Regions from separate parts of the Rhodovulum sp. ES.010 genome, predicted to be linked through region 1. Evidence: riboswitches for the same ligand, from Rfam matches in the RefSeq annotation. Region 1 holds a riboswitch; each other region holds the start of a gene.

Region 1 (5,766 bases):
CGCGGGCATCAGCGCAAGGCAGGCGTTCTTCGCCCCCGCGATTGGAATCTCGCCGTGAAGCGGCGCGCCCCCGCGGATCATGATCTGGTCCATCAGCCCTGCTCTTTCTGCCCGTCGGCCTTGTGCCCGCGCGCCCTTGCCTGCGCCTTGCGCCGGGCGAGGTTCGCCTTGAGCGCCTTTTTCAGGCGGTCTTCGCGGGTCTCGCCCCCCTTGCCCGCGCTGGTTTTCGGGGGTTTTTCACTCATGGCGTCCTGTCTAGCGCAGGGGGAAAATTGCGTCCAGATAGCGCTTGCGTCGGGGGGCGATTGCGTCTAATCAGCCGCCCACGCGAAGGCCGCAGTAGCTCAGTGGTAGAGCGCACCCTTGGTAAGGGTGAGGTCGGGAGTTCAATCCTCCCCTGCGGCACCACCAGAAATTCGGAAAGCACTTCAAATTAGAAGTGATGGCCGAACAAGGGTGAGGCCTGTCCACCCTACCGCTCACCTGTATGACTTTGGCCGGACAGTATGTTTGCCTGCAACTCGACCATCGCCTGCGCGCGGGCCGGTCCGCCTCCGGACAGAGCCCTGGTCTTCGAATCCCGTCCCCTCCGCCACTTGCCCCCGCGAAAGCGTTCTCCCGTCCGGCTGCGGCCGGATTTTCTCATTGTTTTCGAGGGTTATGCGAATGGGGCCGTTAATTGGCCTTGATGCCAGGAGGGGCGAAAACGGTCTCTCAGGGCTGGTATTTTCCAGACCTATTGGCCGCACCTCGGCGGCCTCCCTATTAAATGCTTGATTTTGATGTATTTTTAAGCTGCGCGATTGAGAGGTTTTTATAGCCTACGTGCCGCAATCGAGACCCGCAACGAAAGTGCGACTTCAACGAACAGAAGTACCTGCAAAGCGCTTCCTTCGCCCGTTCTGCCGCGTCAGTGCTACGGCGACCGCGACGCCAAGCGTGCGCATGACAGCGTGCCGGCGCTGATCGTGGCGAACTGGGTGGAGGGGCTGCTCTGACGTCGCCCCGACCGACAGCGACGGCCGCGGCAATCGCTGAATTGGGCGCCCTCGACAATCGAGCCGGGCTTGCCGGAAGCGTGCAACGTTCATCTCGGTGCGGCGGCGACACCCGGCGTTGGTAAGGCGCGTCAGCCTCGGCGGGCCCAACCGGCAGAAAAGCCACGGCTTCGCGCTCTTCCGTCCCCGCTGGGTCTCAGAGCGCGGCATTGAGCGCCTTTCAGTCCAACGGCTCCGAGCGACGGGCCTAACAGGCCGCTGAAATTCTCTTGCGGCCGGACGGATTTCCCTGACCCTCACCCGTGAGGCCGGCGTCGTCTGTTCTGTGTGCTTGGTCTCGGCCCTGCCTTTGGCGTCAGGCGGCCAGCAGCTTCGGCAGTCTGGCGAGGTTGCAGGCGGCCATGGTGAAGGTGAAGCGGGCGGCGACGCGGTCGAGGCCGCGGTATACGGTCTGGGCCATGCCGCCGACGGTCTTGGCCCAGCCGAAGGGCTCTTCGATCTTCTTGCGGCGCGTCTGGGACAGGGCGTAGCCGGGGTGGCGGGTGGTTCTGCCGTCGATGGCGGAGTGTCGGGCCTTCTGGGCGACATGCGGCGTGACGTGGGCCTGTCGCAGATCGGCGACGAAATCTGCGCTGTCGTAGCCCTTGTCGGCGCCCAGCGTGAGGCGGCGGGTCGAGCCGGGGGAATGGCGGTGGATCATGTCGAGCGCGGCGCGGCGTTCGGCATGGCCATCGGCGCGGGTCAGGTCGGCCTGGACGACGAAGCCATTGCGGTTTTCCATCAGCGCATGCCCCATGTAACAGAGCAGCGCGCCCGTCCCCTGCGACTTGCGGAACAGCCGCGCGTCGGGGTCGGTGATCGAGGCATGGGTGGCGTTGGAGCGCTTCTCGCCGCGGAAGTCGACTTCGGCGTTGCGGTGGCGGCGGCTGGGGCTGGGCATCGGGACGGTCTCGGCTTCGGGCTGGGCAGGGGCGGTGTCGGGGCTGGTATCCTGATCGGTGTCCCCCGGCGGGTCACCCGGCCCGTCCGCGCCGGGCGGGCTGCCCTCGGTCTTCGGCTGGAAGCTCTTCATGGAAGCCCAGGCCTTGATCAGCGTGCCGTCCACCGAGAAGTGCTCGTCTGACAGCAGCGGTGCGACCTCCCGGTGAGCCAGGATCGCGCCCATCACCTTGCGCGCCATGTCGGTGGTCAGCAGCCAGTCACGGTTCTTCGTGAAGACGGTGGGGACCCAGACCGCGTCGTCGATCCCCAGGCCCACGAACCAGCGGAACATGAGGTTGTAATCCATCTGCTCCATCAACTGCCGCTCCGAGCGTACCGAGAACAGGATCTGTAGAAGGCTCGCCCGGATCAGCCGCTCCGGCGGGATCGAGGGCCGGCCCTCCGGGGCGTAGAGCGTCTCGAACTCGGCATCGAGGCTGGCCAAAGCCTCGTTCACGACCCGCCGGATCTGCCGCAACGGATGCCGCGCCGGGATCCGCGCCTCGATGTCAACATAGCTGAACAGCGACCCGCCCGTCTCGTCCGCGCCCCGCATCCCAACCCCTCCGGCAACCGCCCAAGGGGTGAATCACGTCCCTCAACCGACGTCCAGAGCGAGGTTTTTCAGCAGCCTGCTAATGCTGACGAGATGTGTTCGCCCGGTATGCCGAGGGGGTCTGACCGAATGCTCTCGAGAACGCCCGCGAGAACGTCTGCGGCGACCGGGCCGCCGAGCCCGTCCGCCAGGTGGAGCCGGGCGGCGGCGCCAAAGGCGCGCGCGACCTCCTGTGCGCCGGGGCCACCGGAACCGCCGGCAGCCATCGGGCCCAGGAGGACCGCCCCGCATCGACCAGTCGGAAAACCGGCGTCGGCCGATGCGGCGGCGAGCTGCTCCACCTCGGACCGGCTCAGGTCGCAACAGGACCGGCTGACATACGCCAGCCTGAAAACGCCCGTTTCATCGCGCCGTGCGGGAAGGACTTCGGTCGAGAGCATCCACGCGGTCTCCGTCTTGGGCGGCGGGGGGCCGTGGCATGGTGCAGCGGATGGTTCCGGTGGCCGGGGTCGATCTGCACCGTGTCCCCCGGGGCACCCCGCCCGTTCTCGACACCAAGCAGATCGCAGGTCTCCTGGCTCGTGGGTCGTCGCCTGTCCGGACCTTGCCGGGCATATCGCCCAGTGGCATCTCCGGACCCGCGCGCCATATACAGTTGCGGGGTCAGCCGCGGCTTCGGGACAGGTGCCCTACCGCGTTCCCTTTTCACGCGCCCATCCGCAGCACGGGGCCCGCGCACCATCTTGGGCGATGTTAGAAAGCCGCGACCGCCCTGTCGAAGAAAACCGTGCGCCTGGGATACCACAGACGGCCGCGCACCCCGGTGCGCGGCCGTCCACCCCGTTTCGTGGATCGCCCCGCCGAGACCCGGTTCATCGCGTCCGCCGCCCCGGGCGTGGGCTCCGAAAGGCCGCGCACTTTCTGCGCCGGCCGCAGCGGGCGAATGAGCCCACCCGGTGAGGCCGCATTGCGATCCCTGGACGTGCAGCGCTGCACGCTCAGCGTATTGCACCGGCCAACGTGGCAAGACGCGCGGGTTCGCTTTCTCCGATGACCGCGAAGTCCATGCCGTCGCTGGTCCAATAAGCCACGGATCGCCCGGAGACCGACTGCACGGCATATGGATAAAACGGTTGGCTTTCGGGATGCGGACTCATCGCCACGGTGATCTGGCCACCGCCATCGATCTCCTCGTAGGTGAACTGCGCGAGCGGGCCGTTCTCGCCCTCCACAAGGCGCCCGCCAATCACACGCAAGCCCAGCTCTTCGAGCCGTGGACTTTCGATCTTGCGCTGCATCTGGTCGGACAACCAGGCAAGCGAGGCCTGCATCCTGTCTTCCGAAACATCGAATTCCTCGATGCCCCTCTGGTCATAGACCGTGTGCAGCATGGCGGCTTGCGTGACAAAGCCGGGCTGGCCCGCAGCCGACGGCCCCCCATCGGACACGTAGAGCGCGTGACCGCCCCAGCCCGCGACGAAGATCGCAACGCTTGCCGCGACCTGCCGCAGCGCCGGCCGCATGACGAACCCGCGCAGCCGGGCCGTGCGGATACGGCGCTCGAGTTCGCGGCCCAGCAACTCGGTGCGCATGTCGGACGGACGGTCGTCGGCCGCGGCCGCCGCTTCGCGGATCAGGTCGCGGTCGCGCGCCCATCCGGCGACTGCGTCTCGATCGGCCGCGTTTCCAACCAAACGCGCTTCGACCGCGGCCATGCGCTCGGGTGACAGTTTCCCATCGACGAAGGCATGCAGTTCGGGATCGAGCGCCAGTTCGGCCTCGGAATGGATATCTTGGTCGGTGTTCATGTCATCGTCCCTCATGAAACAAGACTTATCTTGCTGCGCTTCACCTCGCCGAGCAGGTTGCGCAGCGCCTGCCGGCCGCGGCCGAGCCGGGACATGAAGGTGCCCAGCGGCACGTCCAGGCTCCGGGCGGCCTCCGCGTAGCTCATGTCCTCCAGGGCCACGAGGATGATCGGCCTGCGCTGCGCCTCGGGCAGTTGTTCAAGCGCATCGAGCACCTGCTGAAGCTCGAGATGCCGGTGCTGGCGCTCGGGCGTTACAGGTTCGGGCAGGTCGGGTTCGGCGGCCTTGCGCACCTGGGCGCGCCTAAGCCCGCTGACATGCGTGTTGTGCATGATGCGGAACAGCCAAGGGCGCAGGTCGCTCGAGGGATGCAGCGTGTCTGCCTTGGCGATCGCCTTGACCAGCGTTTCCTGCACGAGGTCTTCCGCCTCGTGATGGTCGCGTGTCAGAACCAGCGCGTAGCGGCGCAAGCTGGCGATGTGTGTCCGAATTTCCGACTTCGGTGATCCTGGCAGCACGTGGTCCTCCATCTTTTCGAACCACATACGCGCGAGCGGCAGATTTCATCCCCCGCGGTCGAAAGAAATCGTCCGGAGACGCATCTTTCGTTGCCGCCGGGATGAAATCGCCGGGTGGCGCGTCGTTAGCGGTGAACAGATTGCGCCGGTGCAACGCCTTGCCCCAGCCCTTGCCAATCAAGGAGGACCAGATGGCAAACGACCTGATCATTCGCTCGGAGAGACGCGAAGACGGAGCGCACGGCTCGTTTTCGGGCATCGTCTTCGGCAGGAAGCCCAAGACCATCTTGAAGCGCACTTCGCTGATGATAGTCACGGCGGTCGTACTCTATTTCGGGGTCTTCGGGACGGCCTTGCAGCGCATCGATGCGGACCCGGACTTCATGCCGACGGTCCAGGCGGAGAATGGCAGCCACGCCGTCGACATGCTCGCCTCCCTGATCGAGCGCGAGGTGGATACGCTGCGCTGGGCGCCGAACGATCCGGTCTTCTACCCGACCGCCTTTCACGACAACATGGCCAACTACCAACGCGGCGTGATGCGGGCGGTCAGCCGCTTCACGCTCGAACTCGAAACCCAGATCGGCCGGCTTAACGGCACCTCGGCCATCGATCTCGACCTCCAGCGGGCGGCCGGCCTGCTCCAATTCCCGACCGATATCTGGCTGTTCGATTTCCAGCAGTCCTTCCTGCCGGTTCAGCCGGCCGACAGCCAGTATCGCGCGGCGGCGGAGGCGTTGCGCGCCTACAACGCGCGCGTGGCGGCCGGTCATGCCGCGTTCGAGACGCGGCCGGACGCGCTCGTTCTGACCCTGGAGCGCATGATCGGCGAACTCGGCTCACGGGCAGCTGTCATCGAACAGCACACGCAGCAGGGCGCGGGTCTCATCGACGGGATGTCCGAC
Region 2 (5,766 bases), 2.0 Mb from region 1:
CGGTCGTCCAGCCGCGAGCGGGCCGCCCGCAGGTTGGCCTCGGCGCGGGCCAGCGCCGCGCGCGCCTCCTCGACGCGCCCGGCAGATAGCGGGCGCAGCGCCATCGACCGCACCGGCTCCACGGCCACGACCGCGGCGTAGCCGACTTCGACGCGCCGGATCCCCGGTGCGGCCACGCTCACCGGGGTGGCCTGCGGCTCGTCCCTCGCGCGGCTTCAGCCTCGTCCTCGGCCAGCAGCCACCCTGTGCCCCAGACGCCTGCCACCGCGCAGAGCCCGACGAATGCGAGGCCGAACAGAAACCTGCCGTATGCCCACATGAACGCAGCCTCGTGAGTTACATATCTCTCACGCCGGAGCGGAAATGCGCCACGGCAAATCACGCTCGGATCAGACGACAGTCGGCACCGCCCTGCGAGACATGACACGACGTTCGAGCGCCGCGTCACGTGCCAAGGGCCCCAAGACGACCGCACCGGGTACCGGACCGACCGCCCGTCCCGTTCGAAAAGCGCCCGCGACCGCGCGGGCAGTCACGCCGCGGTCCGGCCGATGTCGGCGCGCTTGGCGATGACGGTCAACTGCCCAACCCGCGGCATGCAATTGCCGCCCTTGGGGGCGAAACGTCTTGAGGTCGACGTAACGCGCATCAACGAATGCCCGAAAGACATGGGGACTTGTGCGCGAATGCCTCCTTTCGCACGGTTGGCGTGCGCCCGGCGTGGCCGCGAGTGCCGCGCGCTTAGTTGACATCACATGGCCCGCCATTCGTCCGCGACGGCCCCCGCCAAGCCACACGCTCGGGCCCGGCAGGGTGGGAACGTGGCGGCGGGCGTGCCCCTCATGCGGCCCGCCAAAGGAGATAAGAATGGAGTTTTCGACCGGCTTTCAGGGGCGCGAACAGAAGGTCGTCGACCTTTTCCGCGCGACGTTCACCGCCTCCGAGGGCGCGGCGGAAGGCGCGTTGATCGGCGGCCTCGTCCGCCGTCAGATGTCGGATACGGCGCCCGAGGACATCCGGGTATTCACCGCATGGGAGAACGGCGCGCTCATTGGCGGGGCCGTGTTCACCCGGCTGACCTACGCGCACGACCCGCGCACGGTGTTTGTCCTGTCGCCGATGGCCGTGGCGACCGACAGGCAGGGTGAGGGCATCGGGCAGGCCCTTTTGCGCCACGCACTTGCGGACCTGCGGATGCAGGGCGTCGACGTGGCGATCACCTATGGCGCCCCTGCCTTCTATGGGCGGGTCGGATTCCTGCCGCCGTCCGATACCACGGCCCCCACCACAGACCACGGCCCCCGCCCCCTTGCCCCTCACCCACCCCGAGGGCTGGATCGGCCAATCGCTCACCGGCGCGGGCCTGGCGCCGCTGCACGGCCCGTGCACCTGCGTCGCGGCACTGAACAACCCGGCCTTCTGGTGATCGGTGCAAGCGTCCTGCAGAGCCGCGCGCGGCGGAGCCGGGCTCCGGACTGAAGGCCGGCGCGGCGACAGCCCCGGCCACGCCGCAATGCCATTGCGGCTCCCATTTATCGGAGGGCGCCAGCGCATGCGACCCGCAACGGGCAATGCCCCCCGCATGACGTCGCGAGGCGCCCCGCGGATGTCGACGGCGGGAGGAACTCCCCCGCCGCCGCTTGCAACCTTCAGGCGCCGTCTTGCCAGGTTTCGTGCATCACCAGAGTGTCCAGCGGCAGCCGCTGGCGCCAGCCCTTCAGGGCAAGCTCCGGCCCGGCGTAGAATTCGTCGACGAAGCCCACGCACAGATAGGCGACGATTGCCACGTGATCCGGCAGGCCGAGGATCGCGCGCAGGTCGGGCTCGTTGTAGATGCTGACCCAGCCGACGCCGACGCCCTCGGCCCGCGCGGCGAGCCACAGGTTCTGCACCGCGCAGACCGAGGAATAGAGGTCCATCTCGGGGTTGTGGGTGCGGCCCAGCACCACCGGCCCGCAGCGCGAACGGTCGCAGGTCACCGCGATGTTCAGGGGCGCCTTCAGGATGCCTTCCAGCTTGAGCGCGCGATAGGTGCTGCGGGTGTCCTCGGGGAACATCGCCTCGGCTTCTTCATTGGCGGCCTGAAAGGCGCGATGCACCGCGCCGCGGCGGTCGAGGTCGCGAACCAGGATGAAATTCCAGGGCTGCATGAAACCCACCGAAGGCGCGTGATGGGCGGCGTCGAGGATGCGCCAGAGCACGTCGTCGGGGATCGGGTCGGGGCGGAACTCGTCGCGCACGTCGCGCCGGCTGCGGATCAGCTCGTGGATCGTGTCGCGTTCGTCCGGGGTGAAGCGGCGCGCGGGTTGCGGTGCCGCCGGGGCGATGTCGGGCATGATGGCCCTCCTCTTGGACAGCGCCGCTCCGTTTTCCACGCGGGGCGGCCATCTTGCCGGGCCGGTCTTCTGGCTTCGGATCGTCTGCACGCAGGCGCCTTCCCGGATCGCTCCAGTGGCAATCGCCTGCGGCATCCCCGTCACAGCGGCGGGCCCGCGCCGGTTTGGCACCGGCTTCCCGATTCTCCCCGCAAGCGGGGTACCCGGCGGGCGCGGCTTATACCCCGCCGCAGGCGGCAGGCAAGCCCGGCGATGCAACCCGCGTGCCTTCAGGTTTGACCGCCGCCCGACGCTCGGGCTATCCCGTCCGCGATGGTGCCCGTGATCCGCATGTCACGGGTGAAAAGGGAACGCGGTGCGCCGAACTTCGGCAAACCCGCGACTGCCCCCGCAACTGTAAGCGGCGAGCGTGCTTCGACATGTCCACTGGGCCCCGTGTGGCCCGGGAATGATCGGAGGGCGCCGGGACCCGCGAGTCAGGAAACCTGCCATCGCCACGACCTGTTCGGCCCGGGCGGGGTGTCCCGGAAAGGAGAGCGCGATGACGGACGGACGGCCCCCCTTTATGCGTTTCCGAACGATCCCGCGCCCTGCCGAGGGGCGGCGCGACCGGCGCGCAGATGCTTGCGGAAGCCCCGGCGCCCCTGCACATTCCGCCGCGAACCCGTTCCAGTTGGGGGTTGCCATCACGAGCGCCGCCGCGGCGACCCAGGGTCGGGGCCGTGTCGCCGGGCGCGACGCCACGGATCGCCCCGCGACCCGGGCCTCGGACAGAGCGGCGCTGCCCGTCGCGGCGTGGCGCATGCCGCCGCGAATCCGTCGTGCGATCTCCGTGCGAAGGCGCGCGCAATGAGGCCGCCCCAAGGCCCGGCCGATCCGCGGCGCACGCCCTTGCGCACCGGCGTCCTCGTCGTGGGTGCCGGCTTTGCCGGGCTGTGCGCCGCGATCGAGGCCCGGCTGTCCGGGGCCTCGGTCACCCTGATCGACGCCGCGCCGGTCCACCTGCGCGGCGGCAACGCGCGCCATTCCCGGAACATCCGGCTGGCCCACGACAGCGAGTCGCCCTGGCAGCGCGAGCACTATCCGGTCGCGGACTTCCTTGACGACCTGGCACGGATCGGCGCCCCCGATCCGGCGCTTTCGGCCATGCTGGCGAAGAACTCGACCGACCTTGGGCGCTGGCTCGCCGCGCAGGGCGTGGTCTTCGAGCCCTGGGCGGATGGCAACCTGCCCTGGTCGCGACGCACCGCGTTCTTTCGCGGCGGCGGACAGGCGCTGGTCAACGCCCTTTACCGCCGTGCAGAGGGGCTGGGCGTCGATATCCGCTATGGCTGGCGCGTCGGGCCGCTCGACCCCGAGAGCCTCCTGCACGGGGACGGCGCGCCCGTGCGCATCGACGTGGAGATACCGGAGGGCGCCACGACGATCATGGCCGCGGCGGTTGTGCTGACCTGCGGAGGCTACGGGGCCGACCGCGACCGGCTGGCCGCGCATCTGGGGCGCGGCGCCCACGGCTTTGCAAATCGGGGAACGCCCTTTCAGCGGGGGGAGCCGCTGCTCTGGCTGCTGGACAATGGGGCCGCACGCGCGGGGCGGCCGGGCGACGGGCATCTCGTCGCGGTGGATGCCCGCACGCCCACGGACGATGCCGGGATCGTCAGCCGCGCGGACGGGATGCACCTCGGCATTGTCGTGGATGCCTCGGGGCGGCGCTTTCACGACGAGGGCGCGGTGACGGGCCCGGCACGCTATTCGCATTGGGGCCACGTCCTGGCCGGGCAGGACGACCCCCGCGCCTGGCTGGTGCTGGGGGCGGACGGAGTGGCCGCCCTGCCGCCAATGATCTATCCGCCGATTACCGCAGACAGCCCGGAGGCCCTGGCCCGCGTCTGCAAGATCGACCCGGCCGGACTTGCCGCAACGCTCAGTGAATTCGAACGTCATCGCGCGGGCGGCCCGCTCCCGGCCATTCCCCGCAGCCTATCGGGCGGTGCCCCGCTTCTGCTGTCGGCCCCTTTCGCGGCGCTTCCACTGTGCCCGGGCTTGGGCTTCACGCGGCACGGTGTCGCGGTGGATGCCGAGGCCCGGGTTCGGCTTGCAGCGGGCGGCGTCGCGCCACGATTGTTTGCGGCCGGGGCGACCATGTTCGGCGCAGTGCTTGGCGAAGGCTATCTGTCCGGAACGGCCCTCACTGTCGGCGGCGTCTTCGGGCGCATCGCGGGACGGCAGGCGGCGGACCTGGCGGGCACGGCGCCCTCCCGGATCAGCGTTGCCGCAGGCTCGTGGAAAGGTCTGCCTGATGGGCCGGCTGCCGCACCCGCTATCGACCCGGTCGAAGAGGCGCGTCGCACGCTGAACATCTGCAACACCTGCGGCTTCTGCACCGGGCTGTGCGACGTGTTCCCCGCAGCCCGTTTGCGGGCAGCCCTGACCGATGGAGATCTCCGCCACCTCGCGCACCTCTGCCACGACTGCCGGTCCTGCCACGACGACTGCCAGTATGCCCCGCCGCATGACTTTGCGGTGAACCTGCCCGCAGCGCTGGCCGAGATGCGCGCCGAGGAATACCGCGCAAGTGTGCTGCCGCGCGGCTCGGCCACGGCCTGGCTTGCGGTGGTCTATGCGCTCTGCCTCGTCGGCCTGCCGGTCGCGGCGCTTCTGCTGGTCCCGCCGCAGGCGCTTTTCAGCGCCCATGCGGGGCCCGGCAGCTTCTACGCCGTGATCCCGCATGGGGTGATGGCGGGCGGTGCCGGGTTGGCCTTCGGGGGCGCCGCGCTGATCCTCGCCGTCCGTACATGGCTTTTCTGGCGGGCGGGGCGCGGACCGGACACGCGCCATTCACCGCGAACCCTGGCGCGGGCGATCTCCGATGTCCTGACCCTGCGCAATCTTGGCGGCGGCAAGGGGCCCGGCTGCGAGACACGCGAGGGCCCCGTGGGCCCGACCCGACGTTGGGCGCATCACCTCATGGCCTACGGGTTCGGCCTCAGCTTTCTGGCAACGATTGCCGGGGCGGCGAAACACCATTTCTTCGAACAGGTCGCCCCCTACCCGGTGTTCAGCCTGCCGGTGGCGCTCGGCGCGCTGGGCGGCGTCGCGATGCTGGCGGGCCTTGCCGGGCTCGAGGCGCGACGGCTGCAGGTAGACCGGCGCCCAGCGGCGCGGCGCATGGAAAGCGCCGACCGTTTTACCCGCGCAAGCCTTGCGATCGTCGCGGCGAGCGGCCTGGCGTTGCTTGCGTTCCGTGAGACTGCGGCGATGGGCCTGTTGCTCGCCCTGCACCTCGGCAGCGTTCTGGGCCTTGCCCTGACCCTGCCGTTCGGCAAGCTGTCGCATGGGGCGTATCGCGCCCTGGCCCTGCTCCGCCATGCAGGGGAACGCGCCGCACGGGCCGCCACGCGAGACTGATCCTCCCGCTTGACAACGCGAC
Region 3 (5,766 bases), 2.4 Mb from region 1:
CCACAGCGCCGCCGCGATCGCGTCCAGCCCCTCGGTCAGCGCGGCGGGGCCCGGCGACAGGATCAGCGGCGACTTGATCTCGTGTATCCGGCCCGCGGCGACCGCCGGCACCGCGTCCCAGCCGGGCCGGGCCGCGATCCGCTCGGGCCGCACCTTCTTGCCGCACCAGGACGCGAGGATCACCTCGGGCGCGGCGGCGATCACGTCGGCATCGGCCACCACGCGGTCCTCCGCGGCCTGCCGGGCGGCCAGGTGGCGGAACACGTCGCGCCCGCCCGCCGCCTCGATGAGGTCCGACACCCAGCCGATGCTCGACAGGCGCGGCTCGTCCCATTCCTCGAAATAGACGGCCGGGCGGTATGCGCGGGGGGTGGCGCGCAATGCCGACAGCCGCGCCTCGTAGCCAGCCGCCAGCGCCTCGGCCAGCTCCGGCACGCCGGTCAGCACGCCGAGGAAGCGGATCATCGCGAGGATTCCGCCGACATCGCGCTGATTGAAGGCATGGACAGCCACGCCCGCGCGGATCAGTTCGGCCGCAATCTGATGCTGGATGTCGGAGAACGTCAGAACCAGATCCGGGTCGAGGGCGAGGATTTTCGGCACATCCGCGGAACTGAAAGCCCCCACCCGCGGCTTTTCGCGCCGTACGCGGGCGGGCCGCACCGCATAGCCGGTGACGCCGACGATCCGGTGCTCCTGGCCAAGGAGGTAGAGCGTCTCGACCGCCTCTTCGGTCAGGCAGACGATGCGGTCGGGCGGGAAACGTCGAGTCATGCCACGACCTCCACCGGCTGAACGACCGGCCCGTCCGCCGTATCGGAGATATAGGCGCGCAGGCCGAAGACACGGGCCAACAAGTCTTCGGTCAGCACCTCCCGCGGCGGGCCATCGGCCTCCAGCCGGCCACGGTGCAGCACCAGAAGGCGTGTGCAGTAGCGCGCCGCAAGGCCGAGATCGTGGAGCGCGGCGAGCACCAGCCGTCCCTCGGCCGCGAGCCGGGCGAAAAGCCGCATCGTGGTGATCTGGTGGGCGGGGTCGAGCCCGGCGATGGGTTCGTCGGCCATCAGGATCGGCGCCTCCTGCGCCAGTGCGCGAGCGATGAGAACCCGCGCTTGCTCGCCGCCCGACAGCGCGGTGGCACGGCGGTCGGCGAAGGCCGCGAGGTCCATCCGCGCGAGCGCCGCGGCGATGGCGCGGCGGTCGGCGTGGCCGACCCGACCGCCGCGGCCCAAATGCGGCGTTCGGCCAAGACCCACAAGCGTTTGAACGCTGACCGGCCATGCGATCTCGCGCATCTGCGGCAGCCAGGCCGCGGTACGGGCGCGTTCACCGGCCGAAAGCCGCGCCAGGCTTGATTGCCCCGCATGCGCCGACAGGCCGAGCGCCGCGCGCATCAGCGTTGTCTTGCCCGCGCCGTTCGGTCCCAGCAGCCCGACGAACGCGCCCGAACGCAACTCGGCGCTGACATCGTCCACCACCGGGCAGGGACCGCGCCGGACGGTCAGGTGCGACAGCGTCAGGCCGGTCATGCGCCCACCTCCCGCCGGGTCTTGTAGATCAGGTGGAAGAAGAGCGGCGCCCCCACGATGGCTGTCAGCACCCCGAGCTTGAGATCACGCTCGGGCACCAGCAGCCGCACGGCCAGGTCCGAGGCCAGTAGCAACGCCGCGCCCCCCAGCGCCGAGGCGAAGAGCAGACGGCCGGGCCGCGCCCCGACCAGCGGGCGCAACAGGTGCGGCACCACCAGGCCGACGAAGCCAATGGCACCCGCCACCGCCACGCCCGCCCCCACGCAGGCCGCCACTCCAAGCACCAGCGCGAGGCGCAACCGCGCCAGCCGCACGCCAAGCGCCTCGGCCGCGTCCTCGCCCAGCGTCAGCGCGTCGAGCCCGCGCCCCAGCCCCGCCAGCAGCGCCCACCCGGCGAGCGTCAGCGGCAGTGCGAGCCAGACATGCGTGAAAGACCGGTCGGCGAGCGAGCCCATCATCCAGAACACGATATCGGCAGCGGCATACGGGTTGGGCGACAGGTTCAGCACCAGCGACGTGAGCGCCGCGGCCAGCGCCGACAGGGCGATCCCCGCCAGGATCAGGGTGAACGCGCCGCCGCGCGGCCCCGCGAGCAGCAGCAAGAGCCCCACCGCGATCAGCGCGCCCAGCAGCGCCGCGCCCGGCAGCGCCAGTGCATGGGCCGCCGCAAGCCCGGTCTGCAAGGCGAGCACCGCGCCTAGCGCTGCACTCGAAGACACGCCGATAAGTCCCGGCTCTGCCAAGGGGTTTCGAAGATACCCCTGGAGCGCGGCACCCGACAGACCGAGGCTTGCCCCGACCAGCACCGCGAGGATCGCCCGCGGCAGCCGGATCTCGCGCATCACCAAGGCGGCCGCGTCACCCCGGCCGGTGACGAGCGCGGCAAGACTTTCACCTGGCGCAAGTCCTGCAGGGCCAACCAGAAGAGAGCCGACGAACAGCGCCGCAACCAGTGCTGCAAGCGCGCCTATCAGCAGCCGATACCTCACCGGCCGCCTCCGGGGGCTGGCACGATCGCGCAGGGCTGGCGCAGTGGTGTCATCGGTTCGGTCCCCTCGCCCATCCTGTCCCAGTCCGGGCGGGCGCTGGGGCCTGCCGCAGACGGTGCCTCGTCACCTCTGCGGTCTGGCCGCCTCCGGTTCGCGCCCCGCGCCCGGAAAGGGTGATCTCGCCTCGGCAGGTCTCCTGGCTTGCGGGTCGTCGCTTGGCTGGCCTTCCCGGGGCATTGCGCCCAGTGGCACCTCTCAGCCGCGCTCTCCGCCTACAGTTGCGGGGGCAGCCGCGGACTTGCCCCGTTGCCGGGGCGCACCGCGTTCCCTTTTCATCCGTCCCTTTCGGAGCGGAACCGAAGTGGCCTTTTGCCTAGCGTATCGGGCGCGCATGTCAAATCCGAATCGATCTGTCCGCAGGCAATCGCGCATACCGCTGGGCGCGGTTGAAACAGCGGCGTGCCTGACACCTTCCTGCATGGCGCCCTGGCCCGCCCCCTGGTCCCGCGGCCGTGATCTGCGCCCGCTCGCGACCGCCTTCGCAAGGTCCGCCGCATGGCGTAGGCTTGCGTTGGCCAAGCACAGGAGGTTGCCATGCACAAATGCGTTCTCGCGCTGCTCGTCGCCCTGATGCTGGGCTTGCCCGCCGTGGCCCAGCAGGCGGCCGACACCGTCGCGCCGGAGGCCGCCGCCGAGACGCCGGCGGCATTCGCCGGTCTGTCGCCCGACGCCGCGTCGGCATGGGAGGCGAAGCAGTCAGGCCGCCCCACGCAGGCACGGGACTGGATGGTCGCGGCGGCCAACCCCCTTGCCGTCGAGGCCGGGGCACGCGTCCTGCGCGCCGGCGGCAGCGCGGCCGATGCCATGGTGGCGGTGCAGGCCGTCCTGGGGCTTGTGGAGCCGCAATCCTCGGGTCTGGGCGGCGGGGCATTTCTCGTCTGGTACGACGCCCAAACCGGCACCGTCACCACGCTGGACGGCCGCGAAACCGCCCCGCTCGCGGCGACCCCGCGCCTGTTCCAGACCGCGGACGGGGAGCCGCTGGCCTTCTTCGACGCCGTGGTAGGCGGGCGCTCGGTCGGCACCCCGGGCACGCCGATGCTGCTGGAGGAGGCGCATCGCCGCTGGGGGCGGGCCAACTGGGCGGGGCTTTTCGACGACGCCATCCGACTGGCCGAGGCCGGGTTCAAGGTCTCGCCCAGGCTGGCCGATCTCGTCGCCGCCGACGCCGACCGGCTGCGCCTGTTCCCGGCGACCGAGTCATATTTCTTTCCAGACGGCGGGCCCCCCACCGCGGGCGAAACACTGACCAACCCCGCCTATGCAGACACCCTGCGCCGCCTCGCTCAAGATGGCAGCCGGGCCGTCTATACCGGTGCCGTGGCCGAAGACATCGTCGCCGCCGTGCGCGGGGCAGAGGGCAATCCCGGCGTGCTGTCGACCATCGACCTCGCACTCTATCGGGTGAAGGAGCGCCCCGCGGTCTGCGTGGAATATCGCGCCCATGACGTCTGCGGAATGGGCCCGCCCTCCTCCGGCGGGCTGACGGTCGGTCAGATCCTAGGCTTGCTGGAACAATACGACCTTTCCGCGCTGGGGCCGGATAACCCTGAAAGCTGGCGTCTGGTCGGCGATGCGGCGCGGCTCGCCTTCGCAGACCGGGGTCGCTACATGGCCGACAGCGATTTCGTGCCGGTCCCGGTCGAGGGACTCGTGGACCCGGCCTACCTTGCCTCGCGCGCCCGGCTTCTGGCCGGCGACGACGCCCTGCCCGAGGTCGCGCCGGGCACACCGGAGTGGGACCATGCGCGGGCTTGGGCCGACGACGCCTCGATCGAGTTTCCGTCCACCTCGCATATCTCGATCGTCGATGCGGACGGCAACGCGCTTTCGATGACCACGACCATCGAGAACGGTTTCGGGTCGCGACTGTTCGTACGAGGCTTCCTGCTGAACAACGAACTGACGGATTTCTCCTTCCGGTCCCATGCCGACGGCCTGCCCATCGCCAACCGGGTCGCGCCAGGCAAGCGGCCGCGCTCGTCGATGGCACCGACCATCGTGCTGCGCGACGGCGCGCCGGTGCTGGTGATCGGCAGCCCTGGCGGCAGCCGGATCATCGGTTACGTGGCCCAGGCGATCATCGCCCATCTCGACTGGGACATGAACTTGCAAGAGGCCGTGGCGATGCCGCATCTCGTGAACCGCTTCGGCACTTACGACCTTGAGGCGGGCACCACCGCTTCCAACCTTGCACCCGCGCTAGCGCGGCTGGGCTACGAAACCCACCTGCGCGACCTGAACTCGGGCCTCCACGCGATCGCCGTCGGGTCAATCCTGCAGGGTGGCGCCGATCCTAGGCGGGAGGGGATCGCCCTCGGCGATTGACCGGAGCCCTCCGCTAGGTGCCTGTTGCATTGATCTGCAACAATGCGGCATCGCAGCAAACCGCTAGGCTGCGAGGCAACGTCAACCGGGCATCGGTATGGAGGGTGGCATGCGAAGCTTTGGACCGGCTGCGATCATCTTATTTCTGGCTGCGACGCCGCTTGCGGCGCAGGAGGAGCAGGAGGCCCTCGATTTCGGGGACGACAGCTTCCGCGCCGGGGGCACCGTCGTCTTCGAAGCCACCGGCACCGACGATCTGTTCATGGCGGGCGAAACACTGCGCGCGCAGGCTGACATCTCTGGCTCGGCCCATCTTGCCGGTCGCCGGGTGACGATGGCGGGCGACGTGGGCCAGGACGCCTACCTCGCCGGCATGGATGTCGTGCTGGAGGGCGAGGTCGCGGGCGACGCCACGCTGGCGGGCTACGATGTCCGCGTCGGCCCCGTGGGGGGCGATCTGCGGGTGTCGGGCTCCAAGCTGTCGCTGGAGGGGGCGGTTGCGGGCTACGCGCTGGTGGCCGGCGAAAAGGTGCGCATCGACTCGGTCCTGAACGGCGATGTGGGGCTCTCGGCGCGGGAGCTGGAGTTCGGTGAGGGCGCACGGATCGAGGGAAGGTTGATCCTCTACGAGGAAAGCCAAGGAACCCTCGAGATACCCGAAACCGTGGTGCCGGCGGAGCGGGTCGAGCGGCGCGACATGTCGGCGTGGCATGACGCGGCGGGCGAACGCAGGGGAATCGGGTGGGCCGCCGCAATCGGCAGCTTCGTGACCGGCGTGCTGGTGGTTTCGGCATTGGCCGCGCTGATCGCGGCGATCATTCCCCAGACGCTGGCCGACATGCGCCGCGACCTGCTCGCGC
Region 4 (5,766 bases), 2.2 Mb from region 1:
GCCGATCACGTCGACATTCTCCTCGCGCGCGGTGGCCAGGATCTTTTCGGCGGGCACCATCACGCCGAGGTCGATGATCTCGTAGTTGTTGCAGGCCAGCACGACGCCGACGATGTTCTTGCCGATATCGTGCACGTCGCCCTTGACGGTGGCCATCAGCACCTTGCCGGCGGCCTCCTGCTTGCCGTCCTTCTCGACCTCCATGTAGGGCAGCAGCACGGCGACCGCCTGTTTCATCACGCGGGCCGATTTCACCACCTGCGGCAGGAACATCTTGCCCGCGCCGAACAGGTCGCCCACGACGTTCATCCCCGCCATCAGCGGGCCCTCGATCACGTGCAGGGGGCGCTCCGCGGCCTGCCGCGCTTCTTCGGTGTCTTCCTCGATATATTCGGTGATCCCGTTGACCAGCGCGTGTTCCAGCCGCTTTCCCACCGGCCATTCGCGCCAGCTCAGGTCCTTTTCGCGGGTCTTGCCCCCGCCTTGGCCGCGATAGCCCTCGGCCAGGTCGAGCAGCCGCTCGGTCGCGTCGCTGCGGCGGTTCAGCACCACGTCCTCGCAGGCCTCGCGCAACTTGGCGTCCAGGGAATCGTAGACGGCGAGCTGCCCGGCATTGACGATGCCCATGTCCATGCCCGCCTTGATGGCGTGGAAGAGGAAGACCGCGTGCATCGCCTCGCGCACGGGTTCGTTGCCGCGGAAGCTGAACGAGAGGTTCGATACGCCGCCCGAGACATGCACATGGGGGCAGTCTTGCCGGATGCGGCGCGTGGCCTGGATGAAGTCGACGCCGTAATTGTCGTGCTCGGCGATGCCGGTGGCCACCGCGAAGATGTTGGGGTCGAAGATGATGTCCTCGGGCGGGAAATCCGTCTCTTCGGTGAGCAACTTGTAGGCGCGGGCGCAGATCTCGACCTTGCGGTCGGCGGTGTCGGCCTGGCCGTCCTCGTCGAAGGCCATCACTACGACCGCCGCGCCATAGGCCCGGCAGAGCCGCGCCTGTTCCAGGAACGCCTCCTCGCCCTCCTTCAGCGAGATCGAGTTCACGACCGGTTTGCCCTGCACGCATTTGAGGCCCGCCTCGATCACCTCCCATTTGGAACTGTCGATCATCACCGGCACCCGCGCGATATCGGGTTCGGCGGCGACGAGGTTCAGGAAATCGACCATCGCTTGCGCCGAATCGATCAGCCCCTCGTCCATGTTCACGTCGATGATCTGGGCGCCGTTCTCCACCTGGTCGCGCGCGACCTCCAGCGCGGTGGCGTAGTCGCGCTCCTTGACCAGCTTGCGGAACCGGGCCGAGCCGGTGACGTTCGTCCGCTCGCCCACGTTCACGAACGGGATCTCGTCGGTCAGGGTGAAGGGTTCCAGCCCCGACAGGCGCATCCGCGGGGCGATCTCGGGGATCGCCCGCGGCGCGTGTCCCTTCACGGCCTCGGCGATCGCCGCGATATGGTCATAGGTCGACCCGCAGCAGCCGCCGACCACGTTCACCAGCCCCTCTTCGGCGAAGCCGGCGACCAGCGCCGCCATTTCCTCGGGGCTCTGGTCGTATTCGCCCATCTCGTTGGGCAGCCCGGCGTTCGGGTAGGCGCATATCAGCGTGTCGGCGACGCCGGACAACTCGGCCAGGTGCGGGCGCATGGCGTCCGCGCCGAGCGCGCAGTTGAGCCCCACCGTCAGCGGCTTGCCGTGCCGGACCGAGTGCCAGAACGCCGTCGGCGTCTGGCCCGAGAGCGTGCGGCCGGACAGGTCGGTGATCGTGCCCGAGACCATCACCGGCAGGCGGGTTCCGTGTTCGGCGAACACTTCCTCGCAGGCGAAGATCGCGGCCTTGGCGTTCAGCGTGTCGAAGATCGTCTCGATCAGGATCAGGTCGGAGCCGCCCGCGATCAGGCCGCGCGCCTGCTCGGCGTAGGCGTCCTTCAACTGGTCGAACGTGACGGCCCGGAACCCCGGATCGTTTACGTCGGGGCTGATCGAGGCGGTGCGGTTCGTCGGCCCCAGGGCGCCCGCGACGAAACGGCGCCGCCCGTCCTCGGCCTCGGCGCGGCCCATCGCCTTGCGCGCAAGGCGCGCGCCCGCCTCGTTCAGGTCGAACACCTTGTCCTCCAGCCCGTAATCGGCCTGGGCGATCGTGGTGGATGAAAACGTGTTCGTTTCGACGATATCGGCGCCCGCCATGGCGTAGCGGTAATGGATATCCTCGACCGTGTCGGGCCGGGTCAGGTTCAGAAGGTCGTTGTTCCCCTTCTGCGGCTTGCCCTTGGGCGGGTGGCAGGCACAGCCTGCGTATTCCTCCTCGGACAGCCCGAGCAACTGGATCTGCGTGCCCATCGCGCCGTCCAGGATGAGAATGCGCTCGCGCGCGGTGGCACGGATCGCGTCGAATACCGGGGAAAGCGGCAGCGGGGCGGGGCGAACGGAATTGTCGGACATGGAGATGCGGATACCGCTTGCGCAACGTGAAGTCCAATTCATCTTTGTCACGATGTTTATGAGGCGCGCTCAAATTCGCGCCGGTCGGCGGCTGCGCCGGATTGACAGATCGCCGACCCGGCGGCTAGCCATTTGATGATGGTTTTCGCGGGACAGCGCTGTGCCGCGGATGAAAAGGGAATGCGGTGCGCTTGGAAAAGGGCAAGTCCGCGACTGTCCCCGCAACTGTAGGCGGTGAGCGACCCCGGAACGGCCACTGGACCTGATCGGTCCGGGAAGGATCGGGCGAGCGATGACCCGCAAGTCAGGAGACCTGCCATCGTTTGTGTAACCGACCCGGGCGGGGTGTCCCGGACAGGAGGTCAGCCATGGACGACTCCAAAGGGCCTCGGGCCCAGAACGAAGCCGAACCCCTGGCGCCGGGCGGCCCCGGCGCACCGATGATGCTGGAACTGGTTCTCTTGCAATTGCAGATGCCCGCACCGGGCGGCGAGCGAGCGCGTGAACGCGCGCGGCTGGCGTTTCTGCAATGGCTTGCGAGCCTTCCGGGGCACTGCGATTTCCCCGCCGCCGTGCGCGCGGCGGCGGCGCGGACGGCGGCGTTGGGCGAGTCGGGGCCGTCGGTTGCGGCCTTCCGCGCGTTGCTGGCAGAGGCCGAGGCAAGGCCGTCGGTGGCGCTCGATCTGTCCCTGCCGCGCCCGCGCCGCAGGGGAGGCGCCCGCGCCCGCCGGATGTCGTTCTAGCCGCGCCGCCGCGATGCGCGCGGTCTTGATGGACCTGCGCCGCCGGCGTATCAGCGCCGAGTCAAAAGCGGAGACATCATGGACGCAAGCGATCGATCCGACCGGCGGCCGCGACACGGCCTCGTCGCAGGGTTGGCCGAGGAAACGCGGCTGGCCCTTCTCGCGGTGCAGTTCCTGACGCGCGTGCCGGTGCCCGCGGCGGACATCTTCACCCCCGAGCGGATGTCCCGCGCGGTGCGCTACTTCCCGCTGGTGGGCCTGGCGCTCGGCGCGGTTCTGGGGGCGGTGCTGGCGCTTGGCTCCGCGGTCTTTCCGCCGGTGGTGGCCGCGCTGCTGGCGGTGGCGCTTGGCGTGCGGCTGACCGGTGCGCTGCACGAGGACGGGCTGGCCGATCTCGCCGACGGCCTGGGCGGTGCCGACACCCGCGAGCGCGCGCTCGAGATCATGCGCGACAGCCGGATCGGCAGCTACGGGACATTGGCGCTGGGTCTGGTGATGGCCCTCAAGGTTGCCGCGCTTGCGCATATGGGCGTGGCCGTCGGCGCGTGGGCGCTTGTGGCCGCGCACGGGCTCAGCCGGGTCGCCTCGCTCATCCTGATGCTGCGGCTGCCCTACGCGCGCGAAGAGGGCAAGGCGGGCTTCGCGTCGCCCGGCGCCGGGCGCGGGCCGGCGCTCATCGCCGCCGGGACCGTGGTGCTCGCCCTCCTGGCGGTCGCGGCGACGGCGGGGGCCGGGGCCGCGGTGAGCGCGGCGATCGCCACGGCGGCGGTGACCGCCTGGATGGGGACGATGCTTGTGCGGCGCCTTGCAGGGCACACCGGCGACGCGCTGGGTGCGGTCCAGCAACTGAGCGAGACGGCGGTCTTGCTGGCCGTTCTGGCATGGGTCTGATCCTCCTGCGCCACACCGCGCCGGACGTCGCGCCGGGCACCTGCTATGGCCGGCTCGACCTCGCGCCCGGCCCCGATTTCGCGGCCGAGGCGGCGGAAATCATCACGCGTCTGCCGCTGGTGACGCGGCTCCTGACCAGCCCGCTTCGGCGCTGCCGGTCCCTGGCCGAGGAAATCGGCCGGGCACGGGGCCTGACGGTCGAGATCGAGCCCCGCCTGATCGAGATCGATTTCGGCGCGTGGGAGGGGCTGCCCTGGGACGCGGTGCCGCGCAGCGAACTCGACGCCTGGGCCGCGGATTTCTGGCAGGCCCGGTCGCATGGCGGCGAAAGCGTGGGCCAGTTCACCGCGCGCGTGGCGGGTTTCCTCGCCGAGCAGGGTGCGGCCAGCGACTGGCTGGCCGTTACCCATGCCGGGATCATGCGCGCCACCCTGCACCTGCTGGGCCGGGACGAGACGTGGAAAAGCCGCTTCGCCTATGGCGAGACGCTCCGCCTCTCCCCCGCCGAGCTGTCGGCGCTCGCCCAGCCCGGTGGCCGGGCGACGGCCTAGCCCTGCAGCGCATCCCACATCTCGCGGTCGCGCTCCGCGGTCCAGATCCGCGGCGTGTCGATCCACAGCGCCTCGTCATAGGCGCGGGCGACGTTGAAAGGCAGGCAGTGCTCGTAGATTGCGTAGTCGCCGAATTTCGGGTCGCAGGTGGCGCGACAGGCCGCCATCGCGTCTTTCAGCGTGCCGCCGCCCTGGGCGACGCGGGCGACCGAGCGGTAGGTCGAGGCGACGAAATCGGCGGTGTTGTCCAGCGCCTTCTCGACCATCGCACGGCCGACCAGGGCATCGCCGCGGCCCGGCGCGATCGCGTCGAGGTCGTAGGCGCGGATCGCCTCCAGCGTCGCGGGCCACTCGGTCAGGTGGGCGTCGCCGCAATAGCAGGCCGAATGGTATTCCACGATGTCGCCGGTGAACATCACGTTGGCGTCGGGCACGAAGGCGACGATGTCGCCCGCGGTATGGGCGCGGCCGAGGAAGGCCAGGTCCACACGCCGGCGCCCGAGGTAGATGGTCATCCGGTCGGAGAAGGTCAGCGTTGGCCAGGTCAGGCCCGGGATGCTCTCATGCCCCTCGAAGAGCCGCGGGAAGCGCGCGAATTCGCTGTCCCAGTCTTCCTGCCCGCGCTCGACCACCATGGCGCGGGCCGCCGCGCTCATCACGATGTCGCGCGCGCCATAGGCCGAGGCGCCCAGCACCCGCACCGCATGGTAATGCGTGAGAACCACATGGCTGATCGGCTTGTCGGTCACGCGGCGGATCTCGTCCACCACCTTGCCCGCCAGCCGGGGCGTGGCCTGGGCATCGACCACCATCACGCTGTCCTCGCCGATGATGACGCCGGTATTCGGGTCGCCCTCGGCGGTGAAGGCCCAGAGCCCGTCGCCCACCTCGGTGAAGCTCACCGTCTTTTCCGCGAGATCGCCCGCGGACGCGAATGCCTTGCTCATGTTCCCCTCACTTCCTGGTCGATCGCGCCGAAGATCGGCCGACCGTCCGCGTCGTCCATCCAGATGCGCACCCGGTCGCCGGGCTGCAGGAACGGCGTGCGCGCCGCGCCCTCACGGATCGTCTCCACCATGCGCTGTTCGGCGAGGCAGGCATAGCCCCGGCCGCCCTCGGCCACCGGCGCACCGGGGCCC

The links. Region 1 has a riboswitch for cobalamin ahead of BUR28_RS20845 (AraC family transcriptional regulator). Riboswitches for the same ligand answer to the same signal wherever they lie in the genome.
Region 2: another riboswitch for cobalamin. It lies ahead of tcuA (FAD-dependent tricarballylate dehydrogenase TcuA); the one in region 1 lies ahead of BUR28_RS20845 (AraC family transcriptional regulator).
Region 3: another riboswitch for cobalamin. It lies ahead of BUR28_RS05150 (FecCD family ABC transporter permease); the one in region 1 lies ahead of BUR28_RS20845 (AraC family transcriptional regulator).
Region 4: another riboswitch for cobalamin. It lies ahead of BUR28_RS06015 (hypothetical protein); the one in region 1 lies ahead of BUR28_RS20845 (AraC family transcriptional regulator).

The regions. Positions count from the first base shown of each region.
Region 1 covers NZ_FSRS01000001.1:3,398,778-3,404,543, reverse strand. Annotated here, with positions in the region: gene murA (UDP-N-acetylglucosamine 1-carboxyvinyltransferase) at 1-93, opposite strand, end outside; gene BUR28_RS20215 (hypothetical protein) at 93-245, opposite strand; tRNA gene BUR28_RS16795 (tRNA-Thr) at 334-408, shown strand; gene BUR28_RS16790 (IS5 family transposase) at 1,354-2,535, opposite strand; gene BUR28_RS20845 (AraC family transcriptional regulator) at 2,615-2,782, opposite strand; cobalamin riboswitch at 3,082-3,293, opposite strand; gene BUR28_RS16780 (anti-sigma factor family protein) at 3,534-4,343, opposite strand; gene BUR28_RS16775 (sigma-70 family RNA polymerase sigma factor) at 4,355-4,873, opposite strand; gene BUR28_RS16770 (DUF2333 family protein) at 5,053-5,766, shown strand, end outside.
Region 2 covers NZ_FSRS01000001.1:1,421,683-1,427,448, forward strand. Annotated here, with positions in the region: gene BUR28_RS07080 (efflux RND transporter periplasmic adaptor subunit) at 1-182, opposite strand, end outside; gene BUR28_RS07085 (GNAT family N-acetyltransferase) at 868-1,479, shown strand; gene bluB (5,6-dimethylbenzimidazole synthase) at 1,650-2,336, opposite strand; cobalamin riboswitch at 2,378-2,558, opposite strand; cobalamin riboswitch at 2,633-2,844, shown strand; gene tcuA (FAD-dependent tricarballylate dehydrogenase TcuA) at 3,186-5,744, shown strand.
Region 3 covers NZ_FSRS01000001.1:1,027,457-1,033,222, forward strand. Annotated here, with positions in the region: gene BUR28_RS05140 (cobalamin-binding protein) at 1-774, opposite strand, end outside; gene BUR28_RS05145 (ABC transporter ATP-binding protein) at 771-1,529, opposite strand; gene BUR28_RS05150 (FecCD family ABC transporter permease) at 1,526-2,518, opposite strand; cobalamin riboswitch at 2,687-2,894, opposite strand; gene ggt (gamma-glutamyltransferase) at 3,113-4,906, shown strand; gene BUR28_RS05160 (DUF8173 domain-containing protein) at 5,016-5,766, shown strand, end outside.
Region 4 covers NZ_FSRS01000001.1:1,195,800-1,201,565, reverse strand. Annotated here, with positions in the region: gene metH (methionine synthase) at 1-2,442, opposite strand, end outside; cobalamin riboswitch at 2,565-2,778, shown strand; gene BUR28_RS06015 (hypothetical protein) at 2,811-3,185, shown strand; gene cobS (adenosylcobinamide-GDP ribazoletransferase) at 3,264-4,076, shown strand; gene cobC (alpha-ribazole phosphatase family protein) at 4,067-4,627, shown strand; gene BUR28_RS06000 (MBL fold metallo-hydrolase) at 4,624-5,574, opposite strand; gene BUR28_RS05995 (fumarylacetoacetate hydrolase family protein) at 5,571-5,766, opposite strand, start outside.